One region of the Erwinia papayae genome, then DNA from elsewhere that is predicted to be linked to it. Evidence: predicted binding sites of a transcription regulator. Region 1 holds the regulator's gene; the other holds the start of a gene.
The links. Region 1 encodes sigma-54, which starts transcription at its own class of promoters, with help from an activator protein. Its sites were predicted from a motif close to GTTGGCACANNTTTCGCTNT; they were not measured.
Positions count from the first base shown of each region.

Region 2: a site for sigma-54 is predicted at 13,484-13,503, ahead of glnA (glutamate--ammonia ligase). Genes of this name have one in related genera too.

Region 1 is NZ_JBZCHT010000013.1:1,254,249-1,269,903, forward strand. Features, by position in the region: gene AC3RPL_RS21945 (glutamate synthase small subunit) at 77-1,495, opposite strand; gene gltB (glutamate synthase large subunit) at 1,505-5,962, opposite strand; gene arcB (aerobic respiration two-component sensor histidine kinase ArcB) at 7,060-9,396, shown strand; gene mtgA (monofunctional biosynthetic peptidoglycan transglycosylase) at 10,268-10,987, shown strand; gene npr (PTS phosphocarrier protein NPr) at 11,033-11,305, opposite strand; gene rapZ (RNase adapter RapZ) at 11,302-12,156, opposite strand; gene ptsN (PTS IIA-like nitrogen regulatory protein PtsN) at 12,240-12,722, opposite strand; gene hpf (ribosome hibernation promoting factor) at 12,928-13,215, opposite strand; gene rpoN (RNA polymerase factor sigma-54) at 13,238-14,671, opposite strand; gene lptB (LPS export ABC transporter ATP-binding protein) at 14,719-15,444, opposite strand; gene lptA (lipopolysaccharide ABC transporter substrate-binding protein LptA) at 15,451-15,655, opposite strand, start outside.
Region 2 is NZ_JBZCHT010000013.1:483,087-498,741, reverse strand. Features, by position in the region: gene AC3RPL_RS18515 (MFS transporter) at 1-741, opposite strand, end outside; gene AC3RPL_RS18510 (glycoside hydrolase family 20 zincin-like fold domain-containing protein) at 782-2,809, opposite strand; gene yihI (Der GTPase-activating protein YihI) at 3,507-4,031, shown strand; partial or broken gene hemN (oxygen-independent coproporphyrinogen III oxidase) at 4,282-5,650, shown strand; gene AC3RPL_RS18495 (peptide ABC transporter substrate-binding protein) at 5,884-7,497, shown strand; gene AC3RPL_RS18490 (TetR/AcrR family transcriptional regulator) at 7,600-8,253, opposite strand; gene AC3RPL_RS18485 (DoxX family protein) at 8,442-8,867, shown strand; gene AC3RPL_RS18480 (YshB family small membrane protein) at 8,978-9,091, opposite strand; gene glnG (nitrogen regulation protein NR(I)) at 9,201-10,610, opposite strand; gene glnL (nitrogen regulation protein NR(II)) at 10,618-11,667, opposite strand; gene glnA (glutamate--ammonia ligase) at 11,927-13,336, opposite strand; gene typA (ribosome-dependent GTPase TypA) at 13,771-15,594, shown strand.

The DNA of each region.
Region 1 (15,655 bases):
CGCGACGTTTTTTCCGGCTAAAAAAAGCTCCGTAATATACGGAGCTTTTTTATGCTTAATAACCCCTGACTCTCTTTCAGACTTCCAGCCAGTCCATAATCCCTTCTGCTGCTTTTCGTCCTTCCGCTATTGCGGTAACAACCAGATCGGAACCGCGTACGGCATCACCACCGGCGAAGATTTTTGGATTACTGGTCTGAAAAGCATTCTCACTGCCTTCAGGCGCGATGATACGGCCCTGTGAATCAAGTTCGACGCTATGCTGTTCCAGCCACGGCATCGCGTGTGGACGGAATCCGAACGCCATCACCACCGCATCGGCTGGCACAACATGTTCTGAGCCTGCAATGATTTCGGCACGCCGACGGCCATTTGCATCGGGCTGGCCCATCTGGGTGCGGGCCATTTTCACCCCGGAAACGCGTCCATTGCCGTTAATTTCAATTCCCAGCGGCTGCACATTGAACTGGAACTCCACCCCTTCTTCACGCGCATTTTTTACTTCACGTCGTGAACCTGGCATATTTTCCTCATCACGCCGATAAGCACAGGTGACGTGAGTGGCTCCCTGACGAACCGAAGTGCGCACACAGTCCATAGCGGTATCACCTCCGCCGAGCACCACCACGCGCTTCGCATTCATCGAAATGTATGGCTCTTCTGCTGAGTGGGAAAAACCCATCGTGTGTTTGGTATTGGCAATCAGGAATGGCAGGGCGTCATAAACGCCGTCTGCCTCCTCATTTTCAAGCCCACCCTGCATTGACTGATAGGTTCCGACGCCGAGGAACACGGCATCAAAATCTGTCAGCAGGTCACTCATCTGCACGTCCCGGCCCACTTCGGTATTCAGATTGAACTCAATGCCCATACCAGAGAAGATCTCGCGGCGTTTGGTCATCACCTCTTTTTCCAGCTTGAAGGCCGGAATGCCGAAGGTCAGCAGACCGCCAATTTCAGGATGGCGATCGTAGATCACGGCTTTCACACCGTTGCGGGTCAGCACATCGGCACAGGCAAGACCAGCAGGACCTGCGCCGATAATGGCCACACGTTTACCGGTTGGCTTAATACCATCGAGGTTAGGTTTCCAGCCCATTTCGAGGGCCTTGTCATTGATATAGCGCTCAATATTGCCGATAGTCACCGCGCCAAACTCTGCATTTAGCGTACAGGAACCTTCACACAGACGGTCCTGAGGGCAGACTCGTCCGCACACTTCCGGCAGGCTGTTGGTCTGGTGTGACAGCTCTGCCGCTTCAATGATCCGCCCTTCATTGGCCAGTTTCAGCCAGTCAGGAATGTAGTTATGGACCGGACATTTCCACTCGCAGTAAGGGTTACCACAGGCAAGACAACGATCGGCCTGTGCCTGAGCCTGGCTTTCAGAAAACGGCTCGTAAATTTCCACAAATTCAATTTTGCGGATCTTGAGCGGTTTTTTAGGTGGGTCGACACGCTGCAAATCGACAAATTGATATACATTTTGACTCATCGTGACCTCTTACTGCGCCTGCACCCGCAGCTCCGCTGCGGAACGACTACGGTGACCCAATAATGCCTTCACATCACTGGACTTCGGTTTAACCAGTGCGAATTTAGACGACCAGGCAGGCCAGTTCGCCAGAATCTCTTCGCCACGGGATGAGCCGGTGTGGTGAACGTGTTCGGTGATCAGACCACGCAGATGCTCTTCGTGAATCGCCAGATCGTCAACACTCAGCACTTCAACCAGTTCCGGATTAACACGTTTAAGGAATTCACCGTCTTCATCAAGGACGTAAGCGAAACCACCGGTCATTCCTGCGCCAAAATTAACGCCGGTTTTGCCCAGCACGCAGACAATACCGCCGGTCATATATTCACAACCGTTATCACCGATACCTTCTACCACAGTAATCGCTCCGGAATTACGAACCGCGAAGCGTTCACCCGCACGGCCCGCAGCAAACAGCTTACCGCCGGTTGCTCCGTACAGGCAGGTGTTGCCAATAATAGTGGCTTCGTGGCTACGGAAGGCCGATCCCACTGGAGGACGTACCGCCAGCATACCGCCTGCCATACCTTTGCCCACGTAGTCATTCGCATCGCCAGTCAGCGTAAGCTCGACGCCACCCGCATTCCACACGCCAAAGCTTTGACCCGCTGTGCCACTGAAGTGAGCTTTAATCGGGTCAGATGCCAGCCCCTGATCGCCGTGAAGGAGGGCAATAGCACCTGAAAGCGTCGCACCTACTGAGCGGTCGGTGTTGCGAATATCAAAGTAAAACGTCTTGCTTTGTTTCGCTTCCACAAACGGCATCGCCTGGTCCAGAAGTGCTTTGTTCAACACCGCCTGGTCAAATGGTGGGTTATTCTCGGTACAGTGCACGGTTTTACCCGCCATCGGCTCTGCGGTTTTTAACAGCGCAGAGAGATCCAGACTCTGCTGCCGGGCGGTAAAGCCGTCCAGTTCGGTCAGCAGGTCGGTACGGCCAATCAGGTCAACCAGGCGCTTCACGCCCAGTTCAGCCATGATCTCGCGGGTTTCACGGGCGATGAACTCAAAGTAGTTGGTCACGCGATAAGGCAGACCGTGGTAGTGGTTCTTACGCAGTTTTTCATCCTGAGTTGCGACCCCGGTTGCACAGTTGTTCAGATGACAGATACGAAGATATTTGCAACCGAGCGCAACCATCGGACCCGTACCAAAACCGAAACTTTCAGCACCAAGAATGGCGGCTTTAATAATGTCGCGTCCGGTTTTCAGGCCGCCGTCTACCTGCAGACGAATCTTGTGACGCAGGCCATTAGCGACCAGTGCCTGCTGTGTTTCAACCAGACCGAGTTCCCACGGACAACCTGCATATTTGACCGAGCTGAGTGGGCTGGCACCGGTGCCGCCGTCATAGCCAGCGATAGTAATCAGATCCGCATAGGCTTTTGCCACGCCCGTGGCAATGGTACCAACGCCTGGCTCGGAAACTAATTTGACAGAAATCATCGCCTTCGGATTGACCTGTTTGAGGTCAAAAATCAGCTGGGCCAGATCCTCAATCGAGTAGATATCATGATGTGGTGGCGGTGAAATTAGCGTTACGCCGGGGACGGAATAGCGCAATTTAGCGATGTAAGGTGTCACTTTATCGCCTGGCAGCTGGCCACCTTCACCCGGTTTTGCCCCCTGAGCCACTTTAATCTGGATCACGTCAGCATTGACCAGGTAGGCTGGCGTTACGCCAAAACGACCAGAGGCAACCTGCTTGATGCGGGACACTTTATTTGTGCCGTAGCGGGCGGGATCTTCTCCGCCTTCTCCTGAGTTAGAGAACCCTCCCAGGCCGTTCATCGCTTCGGCCAGAGATTCATGTGCTTCCGGACTGAGCGCACCAATCGACATGGCCGCAGTATCGAAACGCTTATACAGCTCGCTGGCTGGCTCAACATCATTAATGCTGATGGCATCGCCGGATGGCGTTACCGCCAGCAGATCGCGAAGGGCGGCGACCGGACGTTCGTTGACCAGCCGGGCGTACTGCTGATAGTCGCTGTACTCTCCGCTGTTCACCGCTTTTTGTAATGTCCCCACCACATCCGGGTTGTAAGCATGATATTCACCGCCATGCACGTACTTCAGCAGACCGCCCTGATCCAGCGGTTTGCGCTGTAGCCACGCACGACGCGACAGATTGATCAGGTCCTGCTGGAAGTCAGCATAGTTAGCCCCGCCGATGCGGCTTACCACACCCTGGAAGCACAGGTCAGAGACGTCACGATGCAGGCCCACCGCTTCAAACAGTTTCGAGCAGCGATATGACGCGATGGTGGAGATCCCCATCTTCGACATAATTTTGTAGAGGCCTTTATTAATGCCGTTGCGATAATTCAACATCAGGCTGCGATAATCTTTATTGATCACCCCACCATCCGCCATTTTCGCCAGTGATTCGTAGGCCAGATAAGGGTAGATGGCGGTCGCGCCAAAGCCGAGCAGTACGGCAAAATGATGAGGATCGCGGGCGCTTGCGGTTTCAACGATAATGTTGGCATCACAACGCAGGCTCTTATCGACCAGCCGGGTCTGAATGGCACCGACCATCATGGGTGCCGGAACTGGCAGGCGCTGAGGGCTGATTGCACGATCCGATAGCACCAGCAACACGGTGCCATTACGTACCAGCTGTTCAGCCTGGTCGCAAAGCAACAGAATGGTCTCTTTCAACGAGGATTCGGTTGGATCAAAAGTACAGTCGAGCGTATCAGCACGATAAAATTCTTCTTCCTGCGTCGTCAGCTGTCTGAAATCTGAATAGAGCAGGATTGGCGATTTGAAGCTCAGTCGATGCGCCTGGCCTTCTACCTCGCAGAACACGTTCATTTCACGGCCGATGCTGGTCGCCAGCGACATAACATGTGCTTCACGCAGCGGATCGATCGGTGGGTTAGTTACCTGAGCGAACTGCTGGCGGAAATAGTCATAGATTACGCGTGGACGGCTGGAAAGTACGGCGAAAGGCGTGTCGTCGCCCATTGAGCCCACGGCTTCCTGACCATTCTCGCCAAGCACACGGATGATCGAGTCAAGCTCTTCGCTACTGTAGCCAAACTGCTTCTGGAAGGTTGCCAGCAGATCGTCATCCATTTCCCGGCTACCCATCTGATCGTCTGACAGATTTTCAAATGGTACCAGTCGACGGACGTTTTTCTCCATCCACTCTTTGTAAGGGTGGCGACTTTTCAGATCGTTATCGGTTTCAGCTGAGTGCAGAATCCGGCCCGCACGAGTATCGATCACCATCAGTTCGCCAGGACCGACACGGCCTTTTTCCATTACCTCATCGGGTTGATAGTCCCAAATGCCCACTTCGGAAGCACAGGTAATCAATTTGTCTTTTGTAATGACATAACGTGCCGGACGCAGACCATTACGATCAAGGTTACAGGCAGCATAGCGGCCGTCTGACATTACGATGCCCGCCGGGCCATCCCACGGCTCCATGTGCATGGAGTTAAAGTCGAAGAAGTCACGCAGCTCCGGATCCATATCCGGATTGTTTTGCCATGCCGGTGGCACCAGCAGGCGCATGGCACGGATAAGATCCATTCCGCCGCTCAGGAACAGCTCCAGCATGTTATCCATTGAGCTGGAGTCAGATCCGGTTTCATTCACGAACGGTGCCGCATCCTGCAAATCAGGGATCAACGGGGTGCGGAATTTGTAGGCTCGTGCTTTAGCCCACTGGCGGTTACCGGCAATGGTGTTGATTTCACCGTTGTGTGCCATATAACGGAAGGGTTGTGCCAGCGGCCAGCGCGGTACGGTATTGGTAGAAAAACGCTGGTGGAACAGACAAATGGCTGATTCCAGACGAAGATCGGCCAGATCCAGGTAAAAGCGCGGCAGATCCGCCGGCATACACAGACCTTTATAAATGTTCACCTGATTCGAAAAGCTGCAAACATAAAACTCTTTATCTTCAATGCGTTTTTCAATACGGCGACGTGCCATATACAGGCGGCGTTCCATATCACGGGGACGCCAGCCTGCCGGAGCATTGATAAAAAGTTGTTCAATGCGTGGCATTGAGGAGAGGGCGATTTCACCCAGCACATCCTGATTGATGGGAACTTCACGCCAGCCAACCACGGACAGGGTTTCACGCAATACTTCTTCTTCAACAATGCGGCGGCTTTCACGGGCCAGTGCGTCATCCCGATTGAGGAATAACATTCCCACCGCATAATTTTTCGCCAGCCGCCAGCCGCGCTCTTGTGCAACTACGCGGAAAAAACGGTCGGGTTTTTGTAATAAAAGCCCGCAGCCGTCACCGGTCTTGCCGTCAGCAAGGATTGCGCCACGGTGCTGCATTCGGGCCAGTGCGTGGATGGCGGTGCGCACCACTTTGTGGCTGGGTTCGCCTTCTATGTGGGCGATCAGGCCGAAACCACAGTTATCCTTTTCAAGGGATTTATCGTACAACATATCAGTGAACCTCCCCAGGCTCTGGGAGATCCCCTGCTCCGACGAACGACAGGCGCAGTAAGGGCATAGCGACAGGTTCTGAGCTTACTGCTCACCTATTATGTCGCCCTCACGTCTGGCCGTTAGCATCGGTGTCACAAGCGTTGAGAACTTGCTACAGAGGGAATCTCAATAACTGCATAAATATGACGGGTGGAACACCCATCCAGAAAGCTTCCAGCGGATTTCCAACTTATCGGGAAAGCGTACTCAGGTCAAATAGCATTCCTGAGGAGGCTTTTATGTGCTTATTATCGTTTATCTATATGATTAATATGGTTTTAGTGGCATTTTTTCTTACTGTTACCCTGCCGGGGTGGGCTGGAAAACTGTGAGCTGTCTCACTGTAGTGCAGGCGACAAATCTCTGCACCATGCTGGTTCCGGGGATATTGATAGCATAATACTCTGTAAAGGGTATCTTAAGCGCTGAAATAAACTGTTTTTTAGCAGTTGTCTCATTTGAATCGCAGTGGCTTGCATTATTAGTAAAATTAATCACCCTGAATATGGTTTTAATTTCATTTTTTATGAATTTTTATTCATTTCAATTGCATTGAGTGACAATTGCCATAATGTTTATCGTTATGAAAAACCTGAAGCAGGAAAGAATTCGTGCCAATACAATCACAGCTTTGGTTATGCAGTGACTGAATATTATCCTCTGCTGGTTTTGCTTAATCTGTACAGCAGAAAGTCTGCTGACAGCCAGTTGCATGGTATCAACCGCCATCGCTTAATGAATTAAGGCGTGGTGCGGCTTCAATGATTAATATGGCAAAAAGAGCAGCCTGTGGTTTTCTGCTGATAATCCTGGTTGCAGACACTTTTTAACAGCACTTTCGGCTGTTGGTACGGAAAAGAATTACTCCCTTATTTTTCGGGCTGCCTTCGCTCACTATCCCCGGACTGATATTTCCAGCAGGCGGTTGTCCGCTTAATCACTGATTGTCTGTTGTCTCTGCACTATTCCAGTGCGTGACAACGCTGTAACTGCCCGCGTTGGTCTTCAGCGCTTTTACGGTATGATTAAATTTACCGGTCTGGAAGGAATTTTTTATGAAACAAATTCGTTTGTTAGCCCAGTATTACGTTGATCTGATGGTGAAACTGGGCCTGGTACGTTTTTCTCTGTTGCTGGCTTCGGCGCTGGTGGTGCTGGCAATGATCGTGCAAATGGCGGTGACCATGGTGCTGCGCGGCCATGTGGAGAGCATCGACATGGTTCGTTCGGTGTTTTTTGGTCTGCTGATTACGCCGTGGGCGGTCTATTTTCTTTCCGTGGTGGTGGAGCAACTGGAAGAGTCCCGACAGCGCCTTTCGCGGCTGGTGGATAAGCTTGAGGAGATGCGCCATCGTGACCTGGAACTCAATCAGCAGATGAAAGGCAATATTACACAACTTAATCAGGAAATTGCCGACCGCATCAGGGCTGAAAAGGCTCGCCTGCAAGTGCTTGATAAGCTGACCGAAGAAATGGAGAGGCGTGAGCAGGCGCAGATTGAACTGGAACAGCAGTCCTCTTTTTTACGTTCATTCCTTGATGCTTCGCCGGATCTGGTGTTTTACCGCAATATTGACCAACAATTTTCCGGCTGCAATCGCGCGATGGAGCTGTTAACAGGGAAGAGTGAGAAACAACTGATTGGCCTGACACCGCGTGATGTTTATGACCAGGAAGGCGCGAATAAAGTCCTGGAAACGGATGAAAAAGTTTTTCGTCACAATGTGTCGCTGACCTATGAGCAGTGGCTGCAATATCCGGATGGCAGAAAGGCCTGCTTCGAAATCCGTAAAGTGCCTTACTACGACCGGGTAGGCAAACGAAGCGGCCTGATGGGATTTGGACGCGATATTACGGAGCGTAAGCGCTACCAGGACGCGCTGGAGAATGCCAGCAGGGAAAAGACCACTTTTATCTCAACGATCAGCCACGAGCTTCGTACGCCTCTTAACGGCATTGTGGGTTTGAGTCGTATTCTGCTGGACACCGATCTGAATGCTGAACAATTAAAATATCTTAAAACGATTCACGTCTCGGCCATCACGCTGGGGAATATTTTTAATGATGTTATTGAAATGGACAAAATTGAACGACGTAAAGTGCAACTGGATAATCAGCCTGTCGATTTTACTGGTTTCCTTGCTGATTTGGAAAACCTGTCCGGCCTGCTGGTGCAGCCAAAAGGTCTGACGTTTATGTTGCAACCTGAACTGCCTTTACCCAATACCGTCGTCACCGACGGCACGCGGTTGCGACAAATTTTGTGGAACCTGATTGGTAACGCGGTGAAGTTTACTCAGCAGGGCAGTGTGGTGGTGCGCGTCTGCTACCAGCCGGATGGATGCCTGCGGTTCGACGTTGAAGATTCCGGAATGGGCATTCCGCAGGACGAGCAGGATAAGATTTTTGCCATGTATTATCAGGTTAAAGACCAGCGCGGTGGCAAACCTGCGACCGGCACCGGCATTGGCCTGGCCGTTTCGAAGCGGCTGGCACAAGGGATGGGTGGCGACATCACGGTACGCAGCGCACCCGGTGCCGGTTCCTGTTTTACATTAACCGTTATGGCACCACGGTTGGCACAGCAGGATGAAGAGCAGCAACCCATTGATGAGTTACCGCTCCCCGCGTTGCATGTTCTTCTGGTCGAAGACATCGAACTGAATGTAGTGGTAGCGAGCTCGGTACTTGAAAAGCTGGGTAACAGCGTTGAAGTGGCGATGACCGGTGAGGAGGCTCTCACCCTGTTTGATCCCGCTGAATTTGACCTGGTGCTGCTGGATATTCAATTGCCTGATATGAGCGGACTGGAGGTCGCGCGCGAAATTCATCAACGTTATGCCGGTCAGCAATTGCCGCCGCTCATAGCACTGACGGCCAATGTGCTTAAAGACAAGAAAGAGTATCTCGAAGCGGGCATGGACGACGTATTAAGCAAGCCCCTTGCTGTACCTGCACTAACGGCAATAATTCAAAAATACTGGGACTATCAGCAAGGTGATGAACAGACTCAGGAGCATCAACTGTACGAGAAGAAAAGCCAGCTGCTCGATATCACCATGCTGGAGGACTACATCGAGCTGGTAGGGCCTGAACTGATTCACCAGAGCCTGACAATATTTGAGCAGATGATGCCGGGTTATCTCGCCGTTCTGGATTCCAATATGATGGCGCGAGATCAGAAAGGCATTACCGAAGAAGGACACAAAATCAAAGGCGCGGCGGGTTCGGTAGGATTGGTGCATTTGCAACAACTGGCGAAACAGATTCAAAGTCCGGAACTACCGGCCTGGTGGGATAATGTCCAGGAATGGATTGAGGAGCTAAAGCAGGACTGGCGGCATGATGTGGAAGTGTTACGGGAATGGGTTACAGCTTCACAAAAAAAATGACCCCGACCGAAGCCGGGGTGCGCGAATACTGCGCCAACACCAGGGAAAAGGGTAACCTGCGCTATTCTGATAAGAGTGTAAAAAAGCACAGGCAAGGTATTGGTTAAAACGCTCAGGAACTACCTTAGCAAATCTCACATCACATGTTACCAGATTCATTAAAATGTGTGATGTTGAGCAGCGTTTCCAGACAGAAAACATTAATTTGATGACACAGTCAAGCACGGAATGAATTTATACGCTGTATTGGTCAATAAATGTTCTGTTTTGGCGTTTTACAGCCCTGTCAGGTTAACAGGTTTTCATTACGCGCTGAAATGATCGCTAGCAGTAATGCTGAATAAAATTCACTGTCAAAAGGCAATATTTAACTGTCTGTAAAACATATTTTTTTATGAGATTAAGGTCTCTGACGAAAAATGATTCGCAATGAAGTGAAAAAAGCCGGATGACAAGATTTTAAGAATCGTTTTTACCAGAACCATGGTCAGCTATTAATGTTCAAATTAGCTGCTGAGATCCGCTGTAAAAAGCCTGATAACTGCTTACCCTGGGTGATATATGGGCGATAAGATTAATTTTGCAAAAGCCAGAAGGTGTAATGCATTAGATTTGTGAATCTATAGGTTTTTACATTTTCCGGTTGCTGGTAATACCTCTTTCCGGTCAATCTGGCTTGTTTAGCGGATGGAACCGATTCCTGATGAACGGAAGTGGTTGAAGCTGTTGAGGCATTTATTTTTTCCTGGAACCACAAAGGTTTAAAAAGTGGTTTTGAGAACATTTACCGGATACGTTAACCTGCAATTTGGGAAGACTGGGGACGATAAATGGCTTCTGAAATGATTAAGAATGTTATGGATACAAATCTATGAAGCAGCGTAAGAGCGGAATCTTACAGCAAGTTAAAAAAGTCGTGTTTAAAGCCTTACTCAGCATTACCGGATTGTGGATAGCTGCAATTCTACTTTTTTCTTTTCTTCCGGTACCTTTTTCAGCCGTGATGGCCGAGCGGCAGCTTACAGCCTGGTTCAGAGGCGATTTTGGCTATGTGGCTCACTCCGACTGGGTTGGGATGGACGACATTGCGCCGTGGATGCCACTTGCGGTGATAGCGGCAGAAGACCAGAAATTCCCCGAACATTGGGGATTTGATGTTCAGGCGATTCAGACCGTGCTGGATAATGATGGTGGCCGGATGAGAGGTGCATCGACGTTGTCACAGCAGACTGCGAAAAACATGTTTTTGTGGGATGGGCGGAGCTGGATACGTAAAGGTCTGGAAGCGGGGCTGACCGTGGGGATTGAAACGGTATGGACCAAGAGAAGGATTCTGACGGTGTATCTGAACGTGGCCGAGTTTGGTAAAGGTGTTTTTGGGGTGGAAGAGGCCTCGCAGCGCTATTTTCATAAACCGGCAAGCCGTCTGACCATGTCAGAGGCGGCTCTGCTTGCCGCAGTATTGCCCAATCCGATCCGTTTCAGGGCTGATGCACCTTCAGCCTATGTCCGGCAGCGACAGCAGTGGATTTTACGACAAATGCGTCAGCTGGGTGGCGAAGGCTTTCTGCAACAACATAACTTGCGTTAACGCCACACAGGCCAAGATGAGAGCGAACTCTCCTGGCCTGATGCGTTAATCCTCGTCGAAACCGGCATTGAAAAGCTCAATGACCGCAGTCAGCGCTTTTTCTTCCTCGGGACCTGTAGCTTCAATTTCAATATGCCCCCCTTTTGCTGAGTCCAGCATCAGCAGGGCGATAACGCTACTGGCTTCGGCCTCAGTACCGCTTTCATTTCTTAATAATACTTCTGCATCAAAGCTCTGAACCAGTTCAAAGAGCTTCATCGCCGGGCGTGCATGCATTCCCAGCTTGTTCTTAATCTCAACGGTTTGTCTGACTGTCATGATTTGCGTTTTTCCAGGGTACGATGGCGGGACTGGACGTTTTTACCGCGCGAACGAAAGTATTCTGCCAGCTGTTCGGCAATGTAAACCGAACGGTGCTTACCTCCGGTACAGCCTATGGCAACGGTGAGGTAGCTACGATTGTTAGTTTCCAGCATCGGCAACCACAGCTCAAGATAGCTACGGGTCTGATAAATAAAATTATGTACTTCAGTATGGCGATCAAGAAATGCGGCTACAGGCCGATCCAGTCCGGTCATTGGCCGTAGCTTCGGATCCCAGTGTGGATTAGGAAGAAAACGAACGTCGAAGACGTAATCAGCATCAATTGGAATACCATGTTTAAAACCGAATGACTCGAAGACCATGGTCAGCTCACGTTCACGTTTCCCCAGCAGAGGTGTGCGTAGCATTTCAGCCAGTTCGTGGACCGACATTTCAGAAGTATCAACAATCAGGTCTGCTCTTGAACGTAAAGGTTCCAGCAGATCGTTTTCTTCATCAATGGCACTTTCCAGTGAGAGGTTTTTACTCGACAGAGGGTGCAAGCGCCGTGTGTCACTGTAGCGACGTATCAGGGTATTGCGATCGGCGTCCAGAAACAGCAGCTGAGGAGAGAAGCTCTCCGGCAGACTGGTAAGTGCTTTTTCGAATACTTCTGGTGATTCTGGCATGTTGCGCACATCAATGCTGACTGCGGCTGAAATGTTGCGCTCTGCCAGAGAATTTGCCAACTCCGGCAGCAGTACTACGGGCAGATTGTCCACGCAATAAAAGCCCATATCTTCCAGTGCACGCAACGCAACTGATTTGCCAGAACCCGATCGACCACTGACGATCATCAGCACCATGACTTATTCTCCTGATTGGCCGGTTTACGGGGGGTAGCAGCGATCCGGGTCATGTTCTTAATGCCTTAGCCTGTCCGGCAGGACTAGTGATTCTCTTCGGGGCTCTCTGCCATGATCCCGAAAAGTTCTTCATCACTCTGTGCCGCACGCAACCGGCGGCAAACCGTTTTATCCGCCAGCCGTTTAGCCACCAGGGAAAGAGTGTGTAAATGCGTTTTACACTGATCGGCAGGCACCAACAGTGCAAACAGCAAATCGACTGGTTGATTATCAATGGCATCAAAAGCGACGGGCTGATCGAGGCGAATAAAGACGCCGACGGCGCGCAACGTGTCTTCCACCAGCTTACCGTGTGGAATAGCGATACCATTGCCGATACCGGTACTGCCCATCCGCTCCCGAGTCAGGATTGCTTCGAAAATGGTCTGGTGCGGAAGATTCAGCTGTTTGGCTGCTAACTCGCTGATAATCTCCAGCGCCCGCTTTTTACTCTGGCAATGTACGCCATTGCGGGTACAGGACACGCTCAGTACCGAGCTCAGTTCCAGTGTTAAGTCATTGTTCATCATAGTTTCACTTACGTGTTTATCTTCGCCTGCAAGATAGCGGACTTTAGGTGTTCCCCGGGGAACCATGCCTGCCATCGGTCGACTGCTCATGCCTTATTGATCAACGGCTCGTACTCCAGGAGAAGAGTACGAGCCGACACATCTTACGTCACGTTCTTATTAAATAAGGGTGGCGAAAAAATATTCAATTGCTGAGTGAAATTTAATGCTGTTTCAACTTGTCTTTATGTTTATTCAGCTGTCGGGTCAGCTTGTCAATCAAACCGTCGATTGCTGCATACATATCTTTCTCTTCGGAGGTGGCATGCAACTCGCCGCCGTTAACATGCAGGGTTGCGTCAGCGATTTGGGTCACTTTCTCAACCTTAAGCACTATATACACCTGGTTTATCCGGTCAAAATACTGCTCCAGTTTGGCAAATTTAGCCGTGACAAACTCCCTTAAAGGTTCAGTGATTTCTACATTTTGTCCGGTGATGTTGAGTTGCATACGCTTTTCCTTATCTGTGCGTTCAGACCAGTTGTTTACGTTGGTTTGATGGCGGAATGGATAAAGACTCTCGATACTTTGCGACGGTTCGCCGTGCCACCATAATTCCCTGCTCGGAAAGCAGAGTCGTCAGCTTACTGTCACTAAGCGGTTTGGCGGGATTCTCCGCCGAGATTAATTTTTTCACCAGAGCACGAATCGCGGTTGAAGAGGCTTCACCACCCCCTTCCGTATTGACGTGGCTGGAGAAAAAATATTTCAGTTCAAAAATACCACGTGGGCTGTGCAAATACTTTTGCGTGGTAACACGTGAAATGGTGGATTCATGCATATCCACCGCACTGGCGATGTCTGCCAGTACCATCGGGCGCATGAATTCTTCCCCCTGCTCAAAGAAGGCCTGTTGCTGATCGACAATGCAACGGGTCACTTTCAACAGCGTATCATTGCGGCTTTCCAGGCTTTTAATCAGCCACTTTGCCTCTTGCAAGTTGCTGCGAATAAACTGGCTGTCGTTATCATTGCGACCTGAACCGCCTAACGATGCATAGTGCTGATTGATCTTCAGTCGGGGGACGCTGTCCGTGTTCAGATCGACCGTCCAGCGTGTACCGACCTTACGCACCAGCACATCAGGAATAACATACTCAGGTTCGCTGGTATTGATCGACTGGCCTGGGCGGGGGTCGAGCGACTGGATGAGTTGCATGGCGTTTTTCAGCACATCTTCTTTCAGCCGCGTGACACGCATCAGGCTACGGAAATCATGATTGGCCAGTAAATCGAGATGGGCGCTGACAATCAGCCGTGCTTCTTTGAGAAAGGGCAGGTCTTCTGCAAACTGGGAGAGCTGGACCAGCAGGCAGTCACGCAGATCGCGGGCACAGACACCAACCGGGTCAAAACGCTGCATACGTTTAAGAACGGCTTCAACCTCATCCAGCGTCAACTCTTCATTGCCAATGCTTTCCAGAATCTCTTCCAGAGACACCGTCAGATAACCGGTGTCGTCTACCGCATCAACGATGGACGTCGCGATGGCGCGATCGGTATCAGTAAAAGGCGTCAAATCCACCTGCCACGTCAGATAATCCTGCAACGTTTGGGTGGTTTCTCCCTGATAAACGGGGAGTTCATCATCGTGATAATCGGTTCCGGTTCCGGAAGGAGTTCCCGCGGTATAAATTTCGTCCCAGGTGGCGTCCAGAGGTAACTCTTCCGGCATATCCTTTTGTTCCAAAGCCTCACGCGTATCCAGCGCTTCTTTTTCCTCGTATTCTCGCGAGTCGACTTCCTCATGAATGTCGGTTTGCTCTAGCAACGGATTGCTTTCCAGCGCCAGCTGAATTTCCTGCTGTAGTTCAAGCGTAGAGAGTTGCAGCAGACGAATGGCCTGTTGCAGTTGTGGCGTCATGGCAAGCTGTTGGCTAAGCCTGAGTTGCAAACCTTGCTTCATATTCAGAATAGAAATTCCTCAAAAATCTTACCGGGTTTAACACCTTATCAGAGTCTGAACTCTTCGCCCAGGTAGACTCGTTTAACTTGTTCATCTTCCAGAATTTGTTCTGGCGAACCATGGGCAATCAGATGTCCCTGACTGACAATATAAGCGCGCTCACAGACTGCCAGCGTTTCGCGCACGTTGTGGTCGGTAATGAGTACGCCTAATCCACTGTCACGAAGATGCTCGATAATTTTTTTGATATCAATAACCGAAATCGGGTCAACACCCGCAAAAGGCTCATCCAGCAGGATAAATTTCGGATTGGCTGCCAGCGCCCGGGCGATCTCTACCCGTCGCCGCTCACCTCCAGAAAGCGCCTGTCCCATGCTGTTGCGCAGGTGACTGATATGGAACTCATCCATTAACTCATTAGCGCGATCTTCACGTTGTTCTGGCGTCAGGTCGTCACGAATTTGCAGTACCGCCATCAGGTTGTCAAACACGCTCAGGCGACGGAAGATGGAGGCTTCCTGAGGCAAATAACCAATACCCCGTCGGGCGCGGGCATGCAGTGGCAGTATGCTGATATCTTCTTCATCAATGATGATGCGACCGGCATCGCGGGGTACTATCCCCACCACCATATAGAAAGTCGTGGTCTTGCCTGCGCCGTTGGGTCCAAGAAGACCAACAATTTCGCCGGAATGAACTTGCAGGCTGACATCTTCGACCACACGGCGGCCTTTGTAGGCTTTCGCCAGATTTTCTGCAATTAACGTTGCCATAGCTGATTAGTTACTCTTTTTCTGTCCAGTGGACGGGTTACCTTTATCCTGCAACTGTGAAGGAACCAGAACGGTAGTGACACGCTTGCCGGTGTTGCCATAGGCCTGCATTTTCTGCTCTTTAACCAGATAGGTAATCCGATCGCCTTTAACATTGCTGTCGAGCTGTTCAAGATAGGCATTGCCGGTCAGCTCAACAAAGTCTGTTGCC
Region 2 (15,655 bases), 770 kb from region 1:
CAGATGCTGGCGGAACGATCTGACCCGCAGCGTGGAGAATAAATCGGTAAACACATGCTTTAATTGCGATAACAGCGAACCGTCTTTTTTCTTCACCTTGCGTGTTTGTTGTGGTTCCGCAGGGCGTTCCCAGGTTGACAGCCAGGTGATAAAAATCACCGTCATTGAGATCAGGGTAAACACCACGCCGGTGGCAAAGAAAACCTTTGCCGAGCCGCTACCATATAATGCAAAGAGGCGTCCTGGAATAAAGGTGGCGAGAAAAGTACCCAGCCCGCCAAAAATAATTCTTGCCGCAGAAAGCCTGGTCCGCTGTCCGTAATTGCTGGTCATCTCAGAAGCCAGCGCTTCGTAAGGAATGATTATCATCGCGGCCAGAATTTCAACCAGCAGATAAATTGTCAGATAGTAAAAATACCCCATATTGTCGATCCACATCAGGCTGAATATCGCCATCAGTGGACAGCCAAGCAGCAGGAAAAAACGTCGACGACCAAATTTCTTACCCAGTTTTGTATGGCCAAAGTTATCTGTTATATAACCCATTACCGGACTAATAATGGTGTCGAGTATCCTGGCAATAAATAATATCGATCCGGCTTCAATTGGGGTAAGGCCGCAAAATGTTACATAAAAGTAGAGTAACCAGGCACTGATCAGCGCAAATACACCGCCGCTGAACATATCCGTTACGCCATAACCTATATATTTTTTTACGGACAGAGAGGCTTCATCTTTCATTTCCTTTACTCCATATAGTGGATTTCACATACAGGTTTTTTTATTTGTATATGACCCTTCCCTGGATATCGTTGATTCCAGACTTGCGGTAAAAATAGGTATTTACCCGGTCACGCCATTCACAGGCATTTTTATATTGTCTGCTGAGTCTTTCACTGACGCAGGAAAAAATATCAGGATCAATAAAATCGGCCAGTTCATGCCAGCGATGACAGAAACCTTCCACTTCCTCAACGCCTGCAAAATGGGTGTCGTAGATATGCTGAATAATCGACTTTCCGCTTTTCAGTCGGTGTTGATAAGGCAAATGATGAAAAAACAAAACCAGTTCATCAGGACAGCTGTCGACTGAATCATAAAGACGGCAGTTAGCTTCAGCATACTGACCGGTAAATCCGGTGCCTGTTGCCAGTGTGCGATCCACCCCCAGACCGTGGCGATCGGCATAGTGATAAGTTCCCCACAGATCATACTCGTAGCCATCCACATTGGGGCCGTAGTGATGATGAGGGTTAACCATCCAGCCGACTCCGAGCGGGGCGGTGTATTTTTCATAAGTGTCACCGCTGGTCAACAGCATCTCAGAGACGGTATCAACAACCTGGGGTGTTTTGCCCAGCGTCAGAATGCACCATTCCCGCGCCAGTTCTGAGGCAGGCCGCGTCGGACACCACAGCAGGTTACCATAGCCATACAGATTGGCCTGTGCCAGCGGATGGCCGGTCCAGTTAGCATCATCCCCAACGTTGACCACGGCGGTAATACCAGAATGCGCAACCTTGCGCCCTTTCCCGCTCATCAGTCCGGCAACGGTGGCATCGCTGGTGGTCAGGTGGGTGTTAAACGCCAGAATGGTTTGCCATTGCGGCACCAGCCAGAACAGGTCGATTTGTTGACCGGTGTACTCCTGGGTGATTTGCAGTTCCAGCACCTGGCTGGTGGCGGGCATTGCTCCCAGCAGAGGAGAAACAGGCTCACGGACCTGAAAATCCATCGGACCGTTTTTAATCTGTAAAATGACATTGGGATGAAACTGCCCATCCAGCGTGACAAAGTTATCGTAAGCGGCCCTGGCGCGATCCGTCTTCTTGTCGCGCCAGTCTTGCAGGCAGTTGTAGACAAAGCAGCGCCAGAACACCACTCCATCAAAGGGTGCCAGAGCCTCTGCCAGCATATTGGCACCATCGGCATGAGTGCGGCCATAGGTAAAAGGGCCTGGCCGGTGTTCAGAATCGGCTTTGACTACCACGCCACCCAGTTGAGGAATGTCCTGCCACAGGCTGGCAAAACAGTCACGCCACCAGTGGCGAACCTGGGGATCAAGCGGATCGGCGCTGCTGAGCCCGCCCAGTTCAATCGGGCTGGCATAATTAATGCTGATATGCAGGCTGATCCTCCACTGGCTGAACAGCATCGCCAGGCGCTTTAATGGCTGGCGAAAAGTTGGGGTGAGCAACTGTGTTTCATAATGGTGAACGTTGACATTGTTAATCGCGATAGCATTGATGCCGACACTGGCTAACAGTCTGGCCCAGGCATTCAGCCTGGCGTCATTATTTTCAATGAACTGATTATTATGAAAAAAAAGTGAGTGGCCGGCATAACCACGCTCAATCGAACCATCCATGTTATCCCAGTGGTTAATCATGCGAATCGGCATGGCCGGTGTTTCCTTAATCCGATCACCCGCCTTCAGGGTGTCAGTCATCAGCCGCTTAAGCAGATGGAACCAGCCATAAAGCAGCCCGCGTGCGGTGGATGCCTGCACCGTAATGGTTTCTCGGGTGGCTGCCAGGGTGAATCCTTCGCAATCCGCATCCGCATCCTGCTGCAATAAGAAACGTAATCTGGCATCGGAGCCATGCTGATCATCGGCAGAGGTAACGATAAAAGCGTGACTGATTTCTTTCCTCAGCGTTTGCAGCAGCGGATCATGACCTGCTGGCAGGGAGACAACGCTTATTTCACCCAAAAATGCGCTGAGCAAATGAGGGATATCTTCGGTTTCCGGTAACCAGGCACGGTGGCTTTGAGTCGCAATATCAGGGGCGTTGAATTCAGTCATCATCATTTCTCCTTTACGTCAGGTATATCACGCGATATAAATAATCCGATGTTATGTTTTTTTATTTCGGCTTTGTGTTTATTAACTTATGTGAGAGTGATCAAAGTGTTGATCAGAGGGCGGTATTAAATGTGATCGAAGTCGTCTTTGATATTTTAATATCAGGAAAGTAAAAAATTATAATCAGCCAGCATGGCTTCTTATTAAGAAAAAAAGAAAATTTAATAACGGTTACGCTTTTTGATGGCAGTAACAATGCATTCAATGAATTCTGCCAGTGAAGTCCAGGAAAATAACTGACTGAAATTGGGTCGACGAAGCGCGTTTTTAACGTTTCAGTCAATATGCCGTTCAGCAAGATGCAACTGATCAGACAAATCTGAGCGGAAATAAATTTTCTATCTGAAAATGCAACCTGATAATATCCTGCAGCTGTGGGCTATGGTTTTGACTGGCATGATGTCTGATTAAGAATTCGGTATTTTCTGCATGATTTTCTGTGTCTGCCCCCTTCTGCCATGACGAATCAGTGCTATGATCGGCACCGCGCAGCCCGGTTGACGACCAGGGTTGGTTTGGTGCCTGCTGAGAGCGCGCCATTCGGACAGCGTTCCGCCTCCTGGCGTTTAACTATCTGGAAAATTCATTCCATATTGCGCCGCATTTTATAGTGAAGATAAAGAGTCTGAGAGCAGAAATAATGAAGCAACCTGCACGTGCGCCCCACGGCAAAAAGCCGGCAGCAAAACGTAAAACGCGCGATCAAATTAACAGTGAGGCGCGCGATCGTAAGCGTGAAAAAAAACAGCGCGGTAACGCTTCCGGCAGCCGTGCGAATCCGGTCACGGCTGAAAACAAGTCTGGCCAGACCGCCAGAGCGAAAGATCCCCGGCATGGCAGTAAAAAGCCTGTTGCTCTCGGAGCAGACGTCGCCCCAGTAACCAAAGTGGCTAAACTTGGCAAAGCTATGCCTGCCACGGAAAAAGCGCCGCGTCTGACGCCAGAAGAAGAACTGGCGAAGCTGGAAAATGATCCACGACTGGATGCGTTACTGGATCGGCTGGAAAGCGGTGAAACGCTGAAATCGGAAGATCAGGCCTGGTTGGATCAAACCCTTGATCGTATTGACGTGCTGATGGAACAGCTGGGTATCGCACTGGATGATGACGTTGAGGATGAAGAGGCGGAAGAGGATATGTACCGTCTGCTGAAGGGCGCTAACTGAGTCTGACGGCAACAAAAATGATCGGGGTGCCATTATGGCACCTCGTCTGTTGAGGGTTCTCTGCTGATGAATTGGCCTGGATCAATTTACCTGCTGATTTTGCTCTGCGGGCTGCTCTGGATGTTGGTTAAGATAAAACGTCTGTCAGGGCTGAAAAAACGCCTGCGCAGAATGGCCGGTCATCCGTCAGCCAGACCGTCTGCTTTCCGCCGACGGTCGGCATCCAGAACTCTCAGAAGGAGTGAACCTCGTGGTGCAGACGATTGAATGGGATCAGGCGCTGATTGAGAAATACAATATCTCTGGTCCCCGTTACACCTCCTATCCTACCGCGTTGGAATTTCACGAAGATTACGATGAGCAGGCATTTTTTCAGGCCAGCCAGCGCTATCCCAATCGCCCGCTGTCTCTCTATATACATATCCCGTTCTGCCACCGGCTGTGCTATTTCTGCGGCTGTAACAAGCTGGTGACGCGACAACAACATAAAGCGGATGACTACCTTGAGGCGCTGGCGGTGGAGATCGTCTCCCGTGCCAGACTGTTTGGCAATCGCACCGTCACGCAGATGCACTGGGGCGGTGGCACGCCGACCTGGCTGAATAAATCGCAGATTACCCGGCTGACAACCTTGCTGCGCCAGCATTTTAACTTCAGCAATGATGCTGAAGTATCGATTGAAATTGATCCGAGAGAATTAGAACCGGATATGCTGGACCACCTGTGGTCGGTCGGCTTTAATCGCCTCAGCATGGGGGTACAGGACTTTAATAAGGATGTTCAGGAGAAGGTCAATCGCATTCAGGACGAAGCGGCGATTGTCGGGCTGATTGCGCGGGCCAGGCAACTGGGTTTTGTTTCTGTCAATCTGGACCTGATCTACGGTCTGCCGATGCAAACGCCGGAGAGCTTTGCGTTCACCCTGAAAAAGGTGATTGCGCTGATACCTGACCGCCTCAGCGTCTTTAACTATGCGCATATGCCTCATCTGTTCGCTGCCCAGCGAAAAATCAAAGAAGCCGACCTGCCTGATGCCGATCAGAAGCTGACCATTTTGCAACAGTCTGTCACCTCGCTTACCGCAGCGGGTTATCAGTTTATTGGCATGGATCACTTTGCCCGTCCTGATGATGAACTGGCGATTGCCCAGCGGGAAGGGCGGCTGCACCGTAATTTCCAGGGATATACCACCCAGGGCGGCAATGACCTTCTCGGCATGGGCGTTTCCGCAATCAGCATGGTGGGAGACAGCTATGCGCAGAATCAGAAGGTGTTAAAAAGCTGGCACGCAGCGCTGGAACGGCAGCAGAGCGCATTGTGGCGTGGGCTGCGTCTGACCGATGATGACTGTCTGCGGCGGGAAGTGATCAAAGCGTTGATGTGTAACTTTTCACTGAACTTCGCTGATTTTTCTCTCGGCGCACTGCATTTCACTGACTATTTTGCGCAGGATTTACTCCTGTTGCGCCCGTTTATAACCGACGGGCTGGTGGAAATCAGTGGAGACAGGTCTGCGTGTAACGACTAAAGGACGGCTGTTGGTCAGGAATATCTGCATGTGTTTTGATATTTATCTGCGGCAAAAAGCGCCTGTGCAGCAGTTTTCACGGGTTATCTGAACCGCCGCCGCCAGCGTCTCATTTCTGGCGGCTTCCGGCGGTAAAACAGCACCCGGCAATGCACCCAAATGAAGCAGTGAGGCACTAAGCGCGCATTATTCGCCGGTACTCCTTTTCTTATCCCGCATGACGGGCCACTTTTATCTGTGGCGCATCATTTGCATCTGTTTTCGTTGGGCACCGCCGCGTGCCCTGAACTCTTCACTTACCTGAAAGGAAAATTCATGAAAACAATGAGTGCGGGAGCATTTTACCGGACCGCTGCCTCTCTGCTGGTGGCGTTCGGCGTGGGAGCCAGTGCTGCACAGGTGCCAGCCGGGACACAGCTGGCGGCTGCGCAGGAAATCATCAGGGGAAATGGTACTGAGCCTGCCACGCTGGATGTGCAGCGGGCAGAGAGCAATGAAGCTTTTAACGTTATTAATGACCTGTTTGAAGGGCTGGTCAGCATCGGTGCGGACGGAAAACCCCGGCCCGGCCTGGCTTCTTCATGGGAAACGCAGGATAACATTACCTGGACCTTTCATCTGCGCCCCGGTCTGACCTGGTCAGATGGCAGTCCACTGACCGCACAGGACGTGGTGTTCAGCTGGCGCCGTCTGGCCGATCCGAAAACGGCCTCTCCTTACGCCTCCTTCGCTAACTACGCTCACATTAAGAATGCGGTAGAGGTCACAGGGGGGAAAGTCGCACCTGATCAACTGGGCATCACCGCCCCGGACGATCACACCGTTAAAGTGACACTTGACCAGCCTGTCTCCTATTTTCTTCAGTTTGTCGCGCACCCTTCACTGTTTCCGGTCAGCGAGCACAACGTTGAGAAGTTTGGTGACAGCTGGCCGCGTCCCGGCAATATGGTCAGCAGCGGCCCGTACAAGTTAGATCAGTGGGTGGTGAATGAAAAAATTGTGGTCAGTCGCAATGACCGCTATTGGGACAATGCGCATACGGTGATTAATCGTGCGACTTACCTGCCACTCAACGATGGTACGGCGGAACTGAACCGCTATCTGGCGGGTGAAATCAACATCACGGACACCATTACCTCCACTGATTTTCCACGGATGAAAAAAGAGAAACCGGCGGAGATCCACAGCACCCCGGTACTGAGCGTGTTTTATTACGAATTTAATAACCGGCGCGCGCCGTTCAATGATGTGCGGGTGCGACAGGCGCTGGATCTGGCCCTTGATAAGGGAGTCATCGCCAGCAAAGTGATGGGCAAAGGGCAGAAGCCTGCATGGACGGTTCTGCCACTTTCAATGGGTGGCATCACCTTAACGCCGCCGGAATGGGCAGGCTGGACGCAGGAAAAAAGAGTTGCAAAGGCGCAGGCCCTGTTGAAGCAGGCGGGCTACTCCTCTTCGCATCCGCTGCATTTCCGTCTGCTTTACAATACCTCGGACGATAATCGTCGCCTGGCTATTGCTGCGGCATCAATGTGGAAAAAAACGCTGGGCGCGCAGGTTGAACTGCAAAACCAGGAGTGGAAAACCATGCTGGATACCATGCACCAGGGGCAGTATGACCTGGTGCGTTACACCTGGATAGGAGACTACGATGAGCCTTCGACCTTCCTGAATACTTTCCGTAGTGGCGACAGCCAGAACACATCCATGTATGGCAGTGCCGCTTTTGACGCTGCTGTGAAGTCGGCGGGGTTAGCTTCAACACCAAAAGAAGCAGGGCAATACTACCAGAAGGCTAGTGATATCATCGCCGGGGATACGCCGGTCATCCCGGTTTTTTACGGGGTACAAAACCGGCTGGTTAAGCCTGAAGTGGGCGGGTTCGCGCCGTCAACCCTGGGCTTTTACTACCTGAAGGATCTTTATCTGCGCAAGTAAGTCGTAGCAGTATCTTTGCAGGCAGGGTGCCGGCATGACAAAGGAAGGCGACAGCAGCAAGCCTTTTCATGCCGGGCTTTTTCCATCCTCATCGCCAGATTGTTAACATGCGTCTTCGGGTGATGAAAGGCCCATCATTTTTATGAAATTACGGGTGGCAGTCCGTGTGCGACTTGCCCGGTCGGGCCGATTTGCATCACTGATTTCCAGCAGTATGTTGATAAAATCTGTCCCCATCAAATCGTCAAGAAAACGCGATACGGCAAGTCTGGTCTGTTCAGGCTCTTTACCGGCAAATTCAGGATGCAACGGCAGCAACGCCTCAAGATTAAGCTGCCAGCTGTGGACGAATCCCTCATAGGCTGCGCTGGCGAGTTGAGGAAAGCGGCGCGTTTCAACCATCACGGTGCGCATAATAGCGACGGTGTCGGGATGGGTAATCTTCTCCTGAAAGAGCGCGCCTGTTTCCTGCATAACCTGTTGCAGGGGCTTCTCCTGTATAGCCTGCTGGTACTGACCTCTCTTCTCTTCTGAGTAATCACAGGCACTCAAAATCACCGCATTAAACAATGCTTCTTTGCTGATGGCGTGGCGGTACAGTGTCATAATCGAGACGTTTGCCAAAGCGGCAATCTCTTCCATGCTGGAAGCCTCATACCCGACCTGAAGAAAAACGTCTTTTGCTGCGCTGATAATTGCAGCGCGCTTGCGTGCCATCAGTTTTGCCTTGGGATGATCGTCTGGCCACTCTTTCATTACGAAATTCCTCGCCTTTTAACGATAATATAGTCTATCGTATCTCTTGTTGCGATATGGTTGATTATCGTATTGTATCTTTTCAGGATGGTCCGCACCACCTGATGTCATTCACCGGTTCCCCGCAGCCCTGCGTCACGACAATGACCAGGTGTTGCACCTCCGAACTCTTTACAGGAAACAGTGCCATGATCCACGAACAGATAAATGCCACAGAAAAACAACCTCATAAGTTAATGAATATGTTGCTGTGGGGCGCTCAGCTGTTGATCTTTATTGCCTTTGTTATTTTCGGTGGCATGAAAATGCTGATGCCCGTCAGCCAGTTGGCCGCTATGTGGGTATGGCCGGGTCAGGTGCCGGTACATTTTCTGCGGGGGATGGGGCTGATTGATGCGCTTGGCGGAGCAGGGATTCTGCTGCCTGCTTTGTTGAAAATAAAACCGCAACTGTCAGTCTGGGCTGCGTCTGGCTGCACCTTGCTGCAAATTTGTGCCATTACCTTTCATATCTCACGCGGTGAGGCTGCCGTCACGCCGCTTAATTTTATCCTGCTGGCCTTGTGCGGTTTTATCTTGTGGGGGCGTCTACGGGTAGTCCCGTTTAGCAGATAAAAGTTGTTGCTGATAATGGGAAAGGGGAGTGCGGATTATCGCCACCGGCAATCTTTCTGCATCCCGGCAGAGGTGCAATAAGCGCAAGGCCGGATATCACCGGCCTTATTTCAACTGAACAGATTCATCATCAGGGCGCACATCACTGCTGCGATGGCGGTCTGTGGAGAATGTGCCCACGCCTGCGCTGTTTGCGTGATGAAATGAATGACAGATTCCAGCATAGTATTCCTCCCGGTAGCCGCTCAGAATGATACTGATTAGCACCGACGTGTAAAGCCGCTGAAGGTATAAAAAAAAGCAATGTGCCATATTTTTACACCTTCTGCTGGCTTACTCCATCCCCAGCTCTTTCAGTTTGCGGGTCAGGGTATTGCGTCCCCAGCCCAGCAGTCGGGCGGCTTCCTGTTTGTGTCCCTGAGTGTGGCGCAATGCTGTGGTCAGCAATGTTCGTTCCATTTCAGGCTGTGCTTCGGAAAGCAGATTTTGATGACCCGAACGCAATGCACGATCAGCCCACTGAGCCAGCAGCGTTGCCCAGCTGTCAGGTAAAGACTGTACCGGCGTGTCTGCCGTTGTCGTCTCAAAAAGTTCGCCTGGCAGATCCTGGATCAGCACTTCCTGACCCGCCGCCATTACGGTCAGCCAGCGGCAGGTATTTTCCAGCTGACGCACGTTACCAGACCAGTGCAGACGGGTAAGCGCCGTTTCCGTTTCCGGATGCAGGACTTTTGCTTCAACGCCCAGTTCACGTGCCGCAATCTGTAAAAAATAGCGCGCCAGCCGTGGAATATCCTCCCGCCGTTCACGTAGCGGCGGCAGGTGTACGCGGATCACATTCAGTCGATGAAACAGATCCTCACGGAACTTACCTTCCTGCACGCGCAGTTCCAGATTCTGGTGGGTGGCCGCAATAATGCGTACATCCACCTTGACGGGCGCATAGCCTCCAACGCGATAGAACTGACCATCAGCCAGTACGCGCAGTAAACGGGTCTGCACATCCAGTGGCATATCGCCGATTTCGTCCAGGAAGAGGGTGCCGCCATCCGCCTGTTCAAAACGTCCCTGACGGATCTGATTTGCTCCGGTAAATGCCCCTTTCTCATGACCAAAGAGCTCTGATTCAATCAGATCCTTGGGGATAGCGGCCATGTTCAGGGCGATAAATGGCGCTTTAGCCCGTGGGCTGTGACGGTGCAGGGCGTGGGCGACCAGCTCTTTACCCGTACCTGATTCACCATTGATCAGCACGCTGATAGAGGAACGGGAAAGACGGCCAATGATGCGGAAGACATCCTGCATCGCCGGGGCCTCACCGATGATGTCGGTGGTCGGGCCGCTGACCGGCTGATTACGTGGCTGTTGCTGTTCCTGATAGTGGCTGATGGCACGCTCTACCAGCGCGACGGCCTCATCAATATCAAAAGGTTTGGGCAGATAATCAAAAGCACCCTGCTGATAGGCGCTGACCGCCGCATCAAGATCGGAATGTGCCGTCATAATAATCACCGGCAACATGGGATGGCGTTGTTTAATCTGTTTGAGTAGCGCCAGCCCATCCATTCCAGGCATACGAATATCTGAAAGTAAAACGTCTGGGGTTTTGGTAGACAGGGCGTCCAGCACCTCGTTACCGCTGTCAAAAGTGGCACAGCTTAAACCGGCTCCAGTGAGCGCGCGTTCAAGCACCCAGCGGATGGAGCTATCGTCATCGACGATCCAAACTATCCCTCGTTGCATAGAAACCTCACTGGCGAATAGGCAAATAAACTGAAAATTCTGTGTGGCCAGGCCAACTACTGAACTCTATTTTTCCTGAGTGCTGATCGATCAGACTGCGGGCGATAGACAGGCCTAAACCGGTCCCCCCTTCACGGCCACTCACCATGGGATAAAACAGGGTGTCCTGTAGCTGAGCCGGAATGCCGGGGCCATCATCCTCAACATCAATGCGCGCCACCAGACGATAACGCACGCCGTGCAGCGTCAGCTGAAATGCCGTGCGGGTACGAAGCGTGATTGTGCCACCTTCTTCCCCCAACGCCTGAAGCGCATTACGGACAACATTCAGTAACACCTGTTCGATCTGATCCGGATCGTGCGGTAACTCTGGCAGACTGGGATCGTAATCCCGTACCAGCGTCACGTTGTCGGGCAGTTCCATCGATACCAGGTTAACCACACGCTCAGCGACCTGATGAATACTTTGTGTGACATGCATACCGGGCTGCTGTGGGCCAAGTAGCCTGTCCACCAGATTGCGCAGGCGGTCAGCCTGTTCAATAATCACCCTGGTATACTCGGTCAGAGAGGGATCGGGGAGCGCTTTTGCCAGCAACTGAGCGGCGCCCCGCAATCCTCCCAACGGATTTTTTATTTCATGAGCCAGACCCCGAACCAAATCGCGGGCTGCTACCTGCTGGGCATGTTGAATCTGCTCCTGGCTGAGACGACGCTGATTGTCCATCGGGGCCATTTCCAGCAGGATTAAGCCATCAGGCAGACGTTGCGCGGTCAGTGACATAATATGTGCGCGGCTGTCCACTACCAGGGTGACTTCACTATCGGTAAAGCCCTGACCAGCACTCAGACTCTCGCGCATGACGTCAATATTTAACGAAAAATATCCCATCAGCTCCGGCAAAGGCGTACCGAAAAGCTTGCGTGAGCTTTGAGCCAACAGCTGTTGTGCAGCAGGATTGGCGTAATGCACCACCAGTTCGCTGTCGACCAGCAAAATACTGTTAATCAGAGAGTTGAGAATCTGCCCAGCATCGGGCAGCGTGCCAGTTGCCATACAGTCTTCCCCTGCACCTTTTTAGTGCATTATAGCCTTTTAACCCAGATATCGTCGTCCCTGACGATGAATTCGCGGTGAAAAAAGCCCATCCGGAGATGGGCTGAAATTTCCACGGCAATAATTCCCGGCGATTTTCATACCACAGCGGTGCTGGCTTCCCTCTTTCTCCCAAATAAAACAGCAGACTACGTTATTTTGGGTTATTTCGGTTGCCGCCCTACCGCGACATCGCATTCACCAGGTTCAGACGTTTTAATCATACGCTGTAGTACAGTTCAAACTCAACCGGATGCGGAGTCATACGAACGCGGTCCAGCTCGGATTTACGCAGTTCGATGTAGGCATCAATGGTATCGTCAGTGAACACACCGCCACGGGTCAGGAACTCGCGGTCTTCGTTCAGCGCGTTCAGTGCTTCTTCCAGTGAACCGGCCACTTTTGGAATCTCAGCTTCTTCTTCCGGCGGCAGATCGTACAGGTTTTTGTCCATCGCATCGCCCGGATGGATTTTATTGATGATGCCGTCAAGGCCAGCCATCAGCAGTGCAGAGAAGCACAGGTAAGGGTTAGCCGCTGGATCCGGGAAGCGAGCTTCGATACGGCGGGCTTTCGGGCTGGCAACCACAGGAATACGAATAGACGCTGAACGGTTACGGGCAGAGTAAGCCAGCATGACCGGCGCTTCGTAGCCAGGAACCAGACGCTTGTAAGAGTTGGTGGTTGGGTTAGACAGAGCATTAATCGCTTTAGCATGCTTGATAACGCCGCCGATATAGAACAGCGCCGTTTCAGACAGGCCGCCGTATTTGTCGCCAGAGAACAGGTTGGTGCCGCCTTTGGACAGGGACATATGGCAGTGCATACCTGAACCGTTATCACCAAAGATAGGTTTTGGCATAAAGGTCGCGGTTTTGCCGTAAGCGTGGGCAATGTTGTGCACAACATATTTGTAGATCTGAATTTCGTCCGCTTTTTTGGTCATGGTGTTGAAGCGGGTTGCCACTTCGTTCTGACCTGCTGTCGCCACTTCATGGTGGTGAGCTTCAACGACCAGGCCCATCTGCTCCATGGTCAGACACATAGCAGAACGGATGTCCTGTGAAGAGTCGACCGGTGGAACCGGGAAGTAACCGCCTTTCAGACCCGGACGGTGACCTTTGTTACCGCCTTCGTATTCTTTACCGGTGTTCCAGGCGGCTTCAATATCATCGATAGCAACGTGGGAACCCGAGGTGGTTGCGCCAAAACGCACATCATCAAACAGGAAGAATTCTGGCTCTGGACCAAAAAGAACGGTATCTGCAATGCCGGATGAGCGCAGGAAGTCTTCCGCGCGTTTGGCGATGGAACGAGGGTCGCGATCGTAGCCCTGCATAGTGCCTGGCTCAAGGATGTCACAACGAATGATCAGCGTAGGATCTTCGAAGAAGGGATCCAGAACTGCGGTTGTTGCGTCAGGCATCAGAACCATGTCTGATTCGTTAATCCCTTTCCAGCCACCAATCGAAGAGCCGTCAAACATTTTGCCTTCTTCGAAGAAGTCAGCGTTAACCTGATGAGCAGGGATGGTAACGTGCTGCTCTTTACCCTTGGTATCGGTAAAACGCAGGTCAACAAATTTGACTTCATGCTCGTTCATCATCGACAGAACGTGTTCAGCGGACATACTTAACTCTCCTGGATTTTGTCATTGTCGTCGTGGTCAGATATCTTTGCGGCGCATCAGGTTTATTTTCTGGTGCAGTCATTCCAAAATAAAGCGTCCTGACCAGCCGGGACCTTCGTGAAACTGGCATTTTTGCTTACAAACATCAAAGCGAAATTTATGCCAACTTTCTAAACCGGCATAAAAAGCGCTATGATGCGCCCTCTGATGAATCGGAATCTGCACCATGATGGAAGTCGCGCACCATGATGGTGCTTATGGTTGCTGTCCTTGCGCTTTTATGGTGCATTTTTAGCGGCAGGTGCAATTGTTGCACTGTAAATGGCTAAAAAAGCAACCTGACAGCAATCTTTAATTGATATTTGTGATCCTGTTCAGTCCTTCGATTAATCCGTGTACAATAGCGCGCTATTTCTAATGCCTGAGGCAAAGCTGTGATCGAAAATTTGCGTAACATCGCCATTATTGCCCACGTTGACCACGGTAAAACTACCCTGGTTGATAAATTGCTACAGCAGTCCGGAACCTTTGACGCCCGCGCTGAAGCAACCGAACGCGTAATGGACTCCAACGATTTGGAGAAAGAGCGTGGGATTACCATCCTCGCAAAAAACACCGCCATTAAATGGAACGACTACCGCATCAATATCGTGGATACCCCAGGACACGCCGACTTCGGTGGTGAGGTAGAACGTGTGATGTCAATGGTTGACTCGGTGCTGCTGGTTGTGGATGCAATGGATGGCCCAATGCCGCAAACCCGCTTTGTGACCAAAAAAGCTTTTGCAAATGGTCTGAAGCCGATCGTGGTTATCAACAAAGTTGACCGGCCTGGTGCCCGCCCTGACTGGGTTGTGGATCAGGTATTCGACCTGTTTGTTAACCTGGACGCGACCGACGATCAGCTCGACTTCCCGGTTATTTACGCCTCTGCCCTGAACGGTATCGCGGGTCTTGACCACACCGATATGGCGGAAGACATGACCCCGCTGTATGAGGCCATCGTGAAGCACGTTTCTCCGCCACAGGTTGAGATGGCTGCGCCTTTCCAGATGCAGATTTCACAGCTGGACTATAACAACTATGTTGGTGTTATCGGTATCGGCCGCATCAAGCGTGGCAAAGTGAAGCCAAACCAGCAGGTGACCATCGTCGATAGCGAAGGCAAAACCCGTAACGGTAAAGTTGGCAAAGTGCTGACCCACCTCGGGCTGGAGCGTATTGATGCGACAGAAGCCGAAGCAGGCGACATCATTGCCATTACCGGTCTGGGCGAGCTGAACATCTCTGATACCATCTGTGATCCACAGAATGTGCAGGCGCTGCCAGCACTGAGCGTTGATGAACCAACGGTAACCATGTTCTTCAACGTCAACACCTCACCTTTCTGCGGTAAAGAAGGTAAGTTCGTGACCTCACGTCAGATCCTTGACCGTCTGAACAAAGAGCTGGTGCACAATGTGGCGCTGCGTGTGGAAGAAACGGCTGATGCCGATGCCTTCCGCGTTTCAGGTCGTGGTGAATTGCACCTGTCGGTACTGATCGAAAACATGCGCCGCGAAGGTTTCGAACTGGCGGTATCCCGTCCGAAAGTTATCTTCCGTGAATTCGAAGGCCGTAAACAGGAGCCATTCGAAAACGTGACGCTGGATATTGAAGAACAGCATCAGGGTGCAGTGATGCAGGCGATGGGTGAACGCAAAGCCGACATGAAAAACATGGACCCGGATGGTAAAGGTCGTGTGCGTCTTGACTACGTGGTGCCAAGCCGCGGCCTGATCGGCTTCCGTAACGAATTCATGACCATGACTTCCGGTACCGGGCTGCTCTACTCCACCTTCAGCCACTACGATGATGTTCGTCCGGGTGAAGTGGGCCAGCGTCAGAATGGCGTATTGATCTCAAACGGCCAGGGTAAAGCGGTGGCATTTGCGCTGTTTGGCCTTCAGGATCGCGGCAAACTGTTCCTTGGTCACGGTGCGGAAGTGTATGAAGGCCAGATTATCGGTATTCACAGCCGTTCTAACGACCTGACGGTAAACTGCCTGACCGGTAAGAAACTGACCAACATGCGTGCTTCTGGTACCGATGAGGCGACAACGCTGGTACCGGCCATCAAGATGACGCTTGAGCAGGCGATTGAGTTTATCGATGATGACGAACTGGTAGAAGTTACGCCACTTTCTGTCCGTATTCGTAAACGTCACCTGACCGAAAACGATCGTAAACGCGCCATGCGCGGTAGCAAAGACGTTTAATCTGACGCTGTTGCTGATACACAGGGCCGGAGATTTCCGGCCCTGTTTTTTTTCCTCTCTG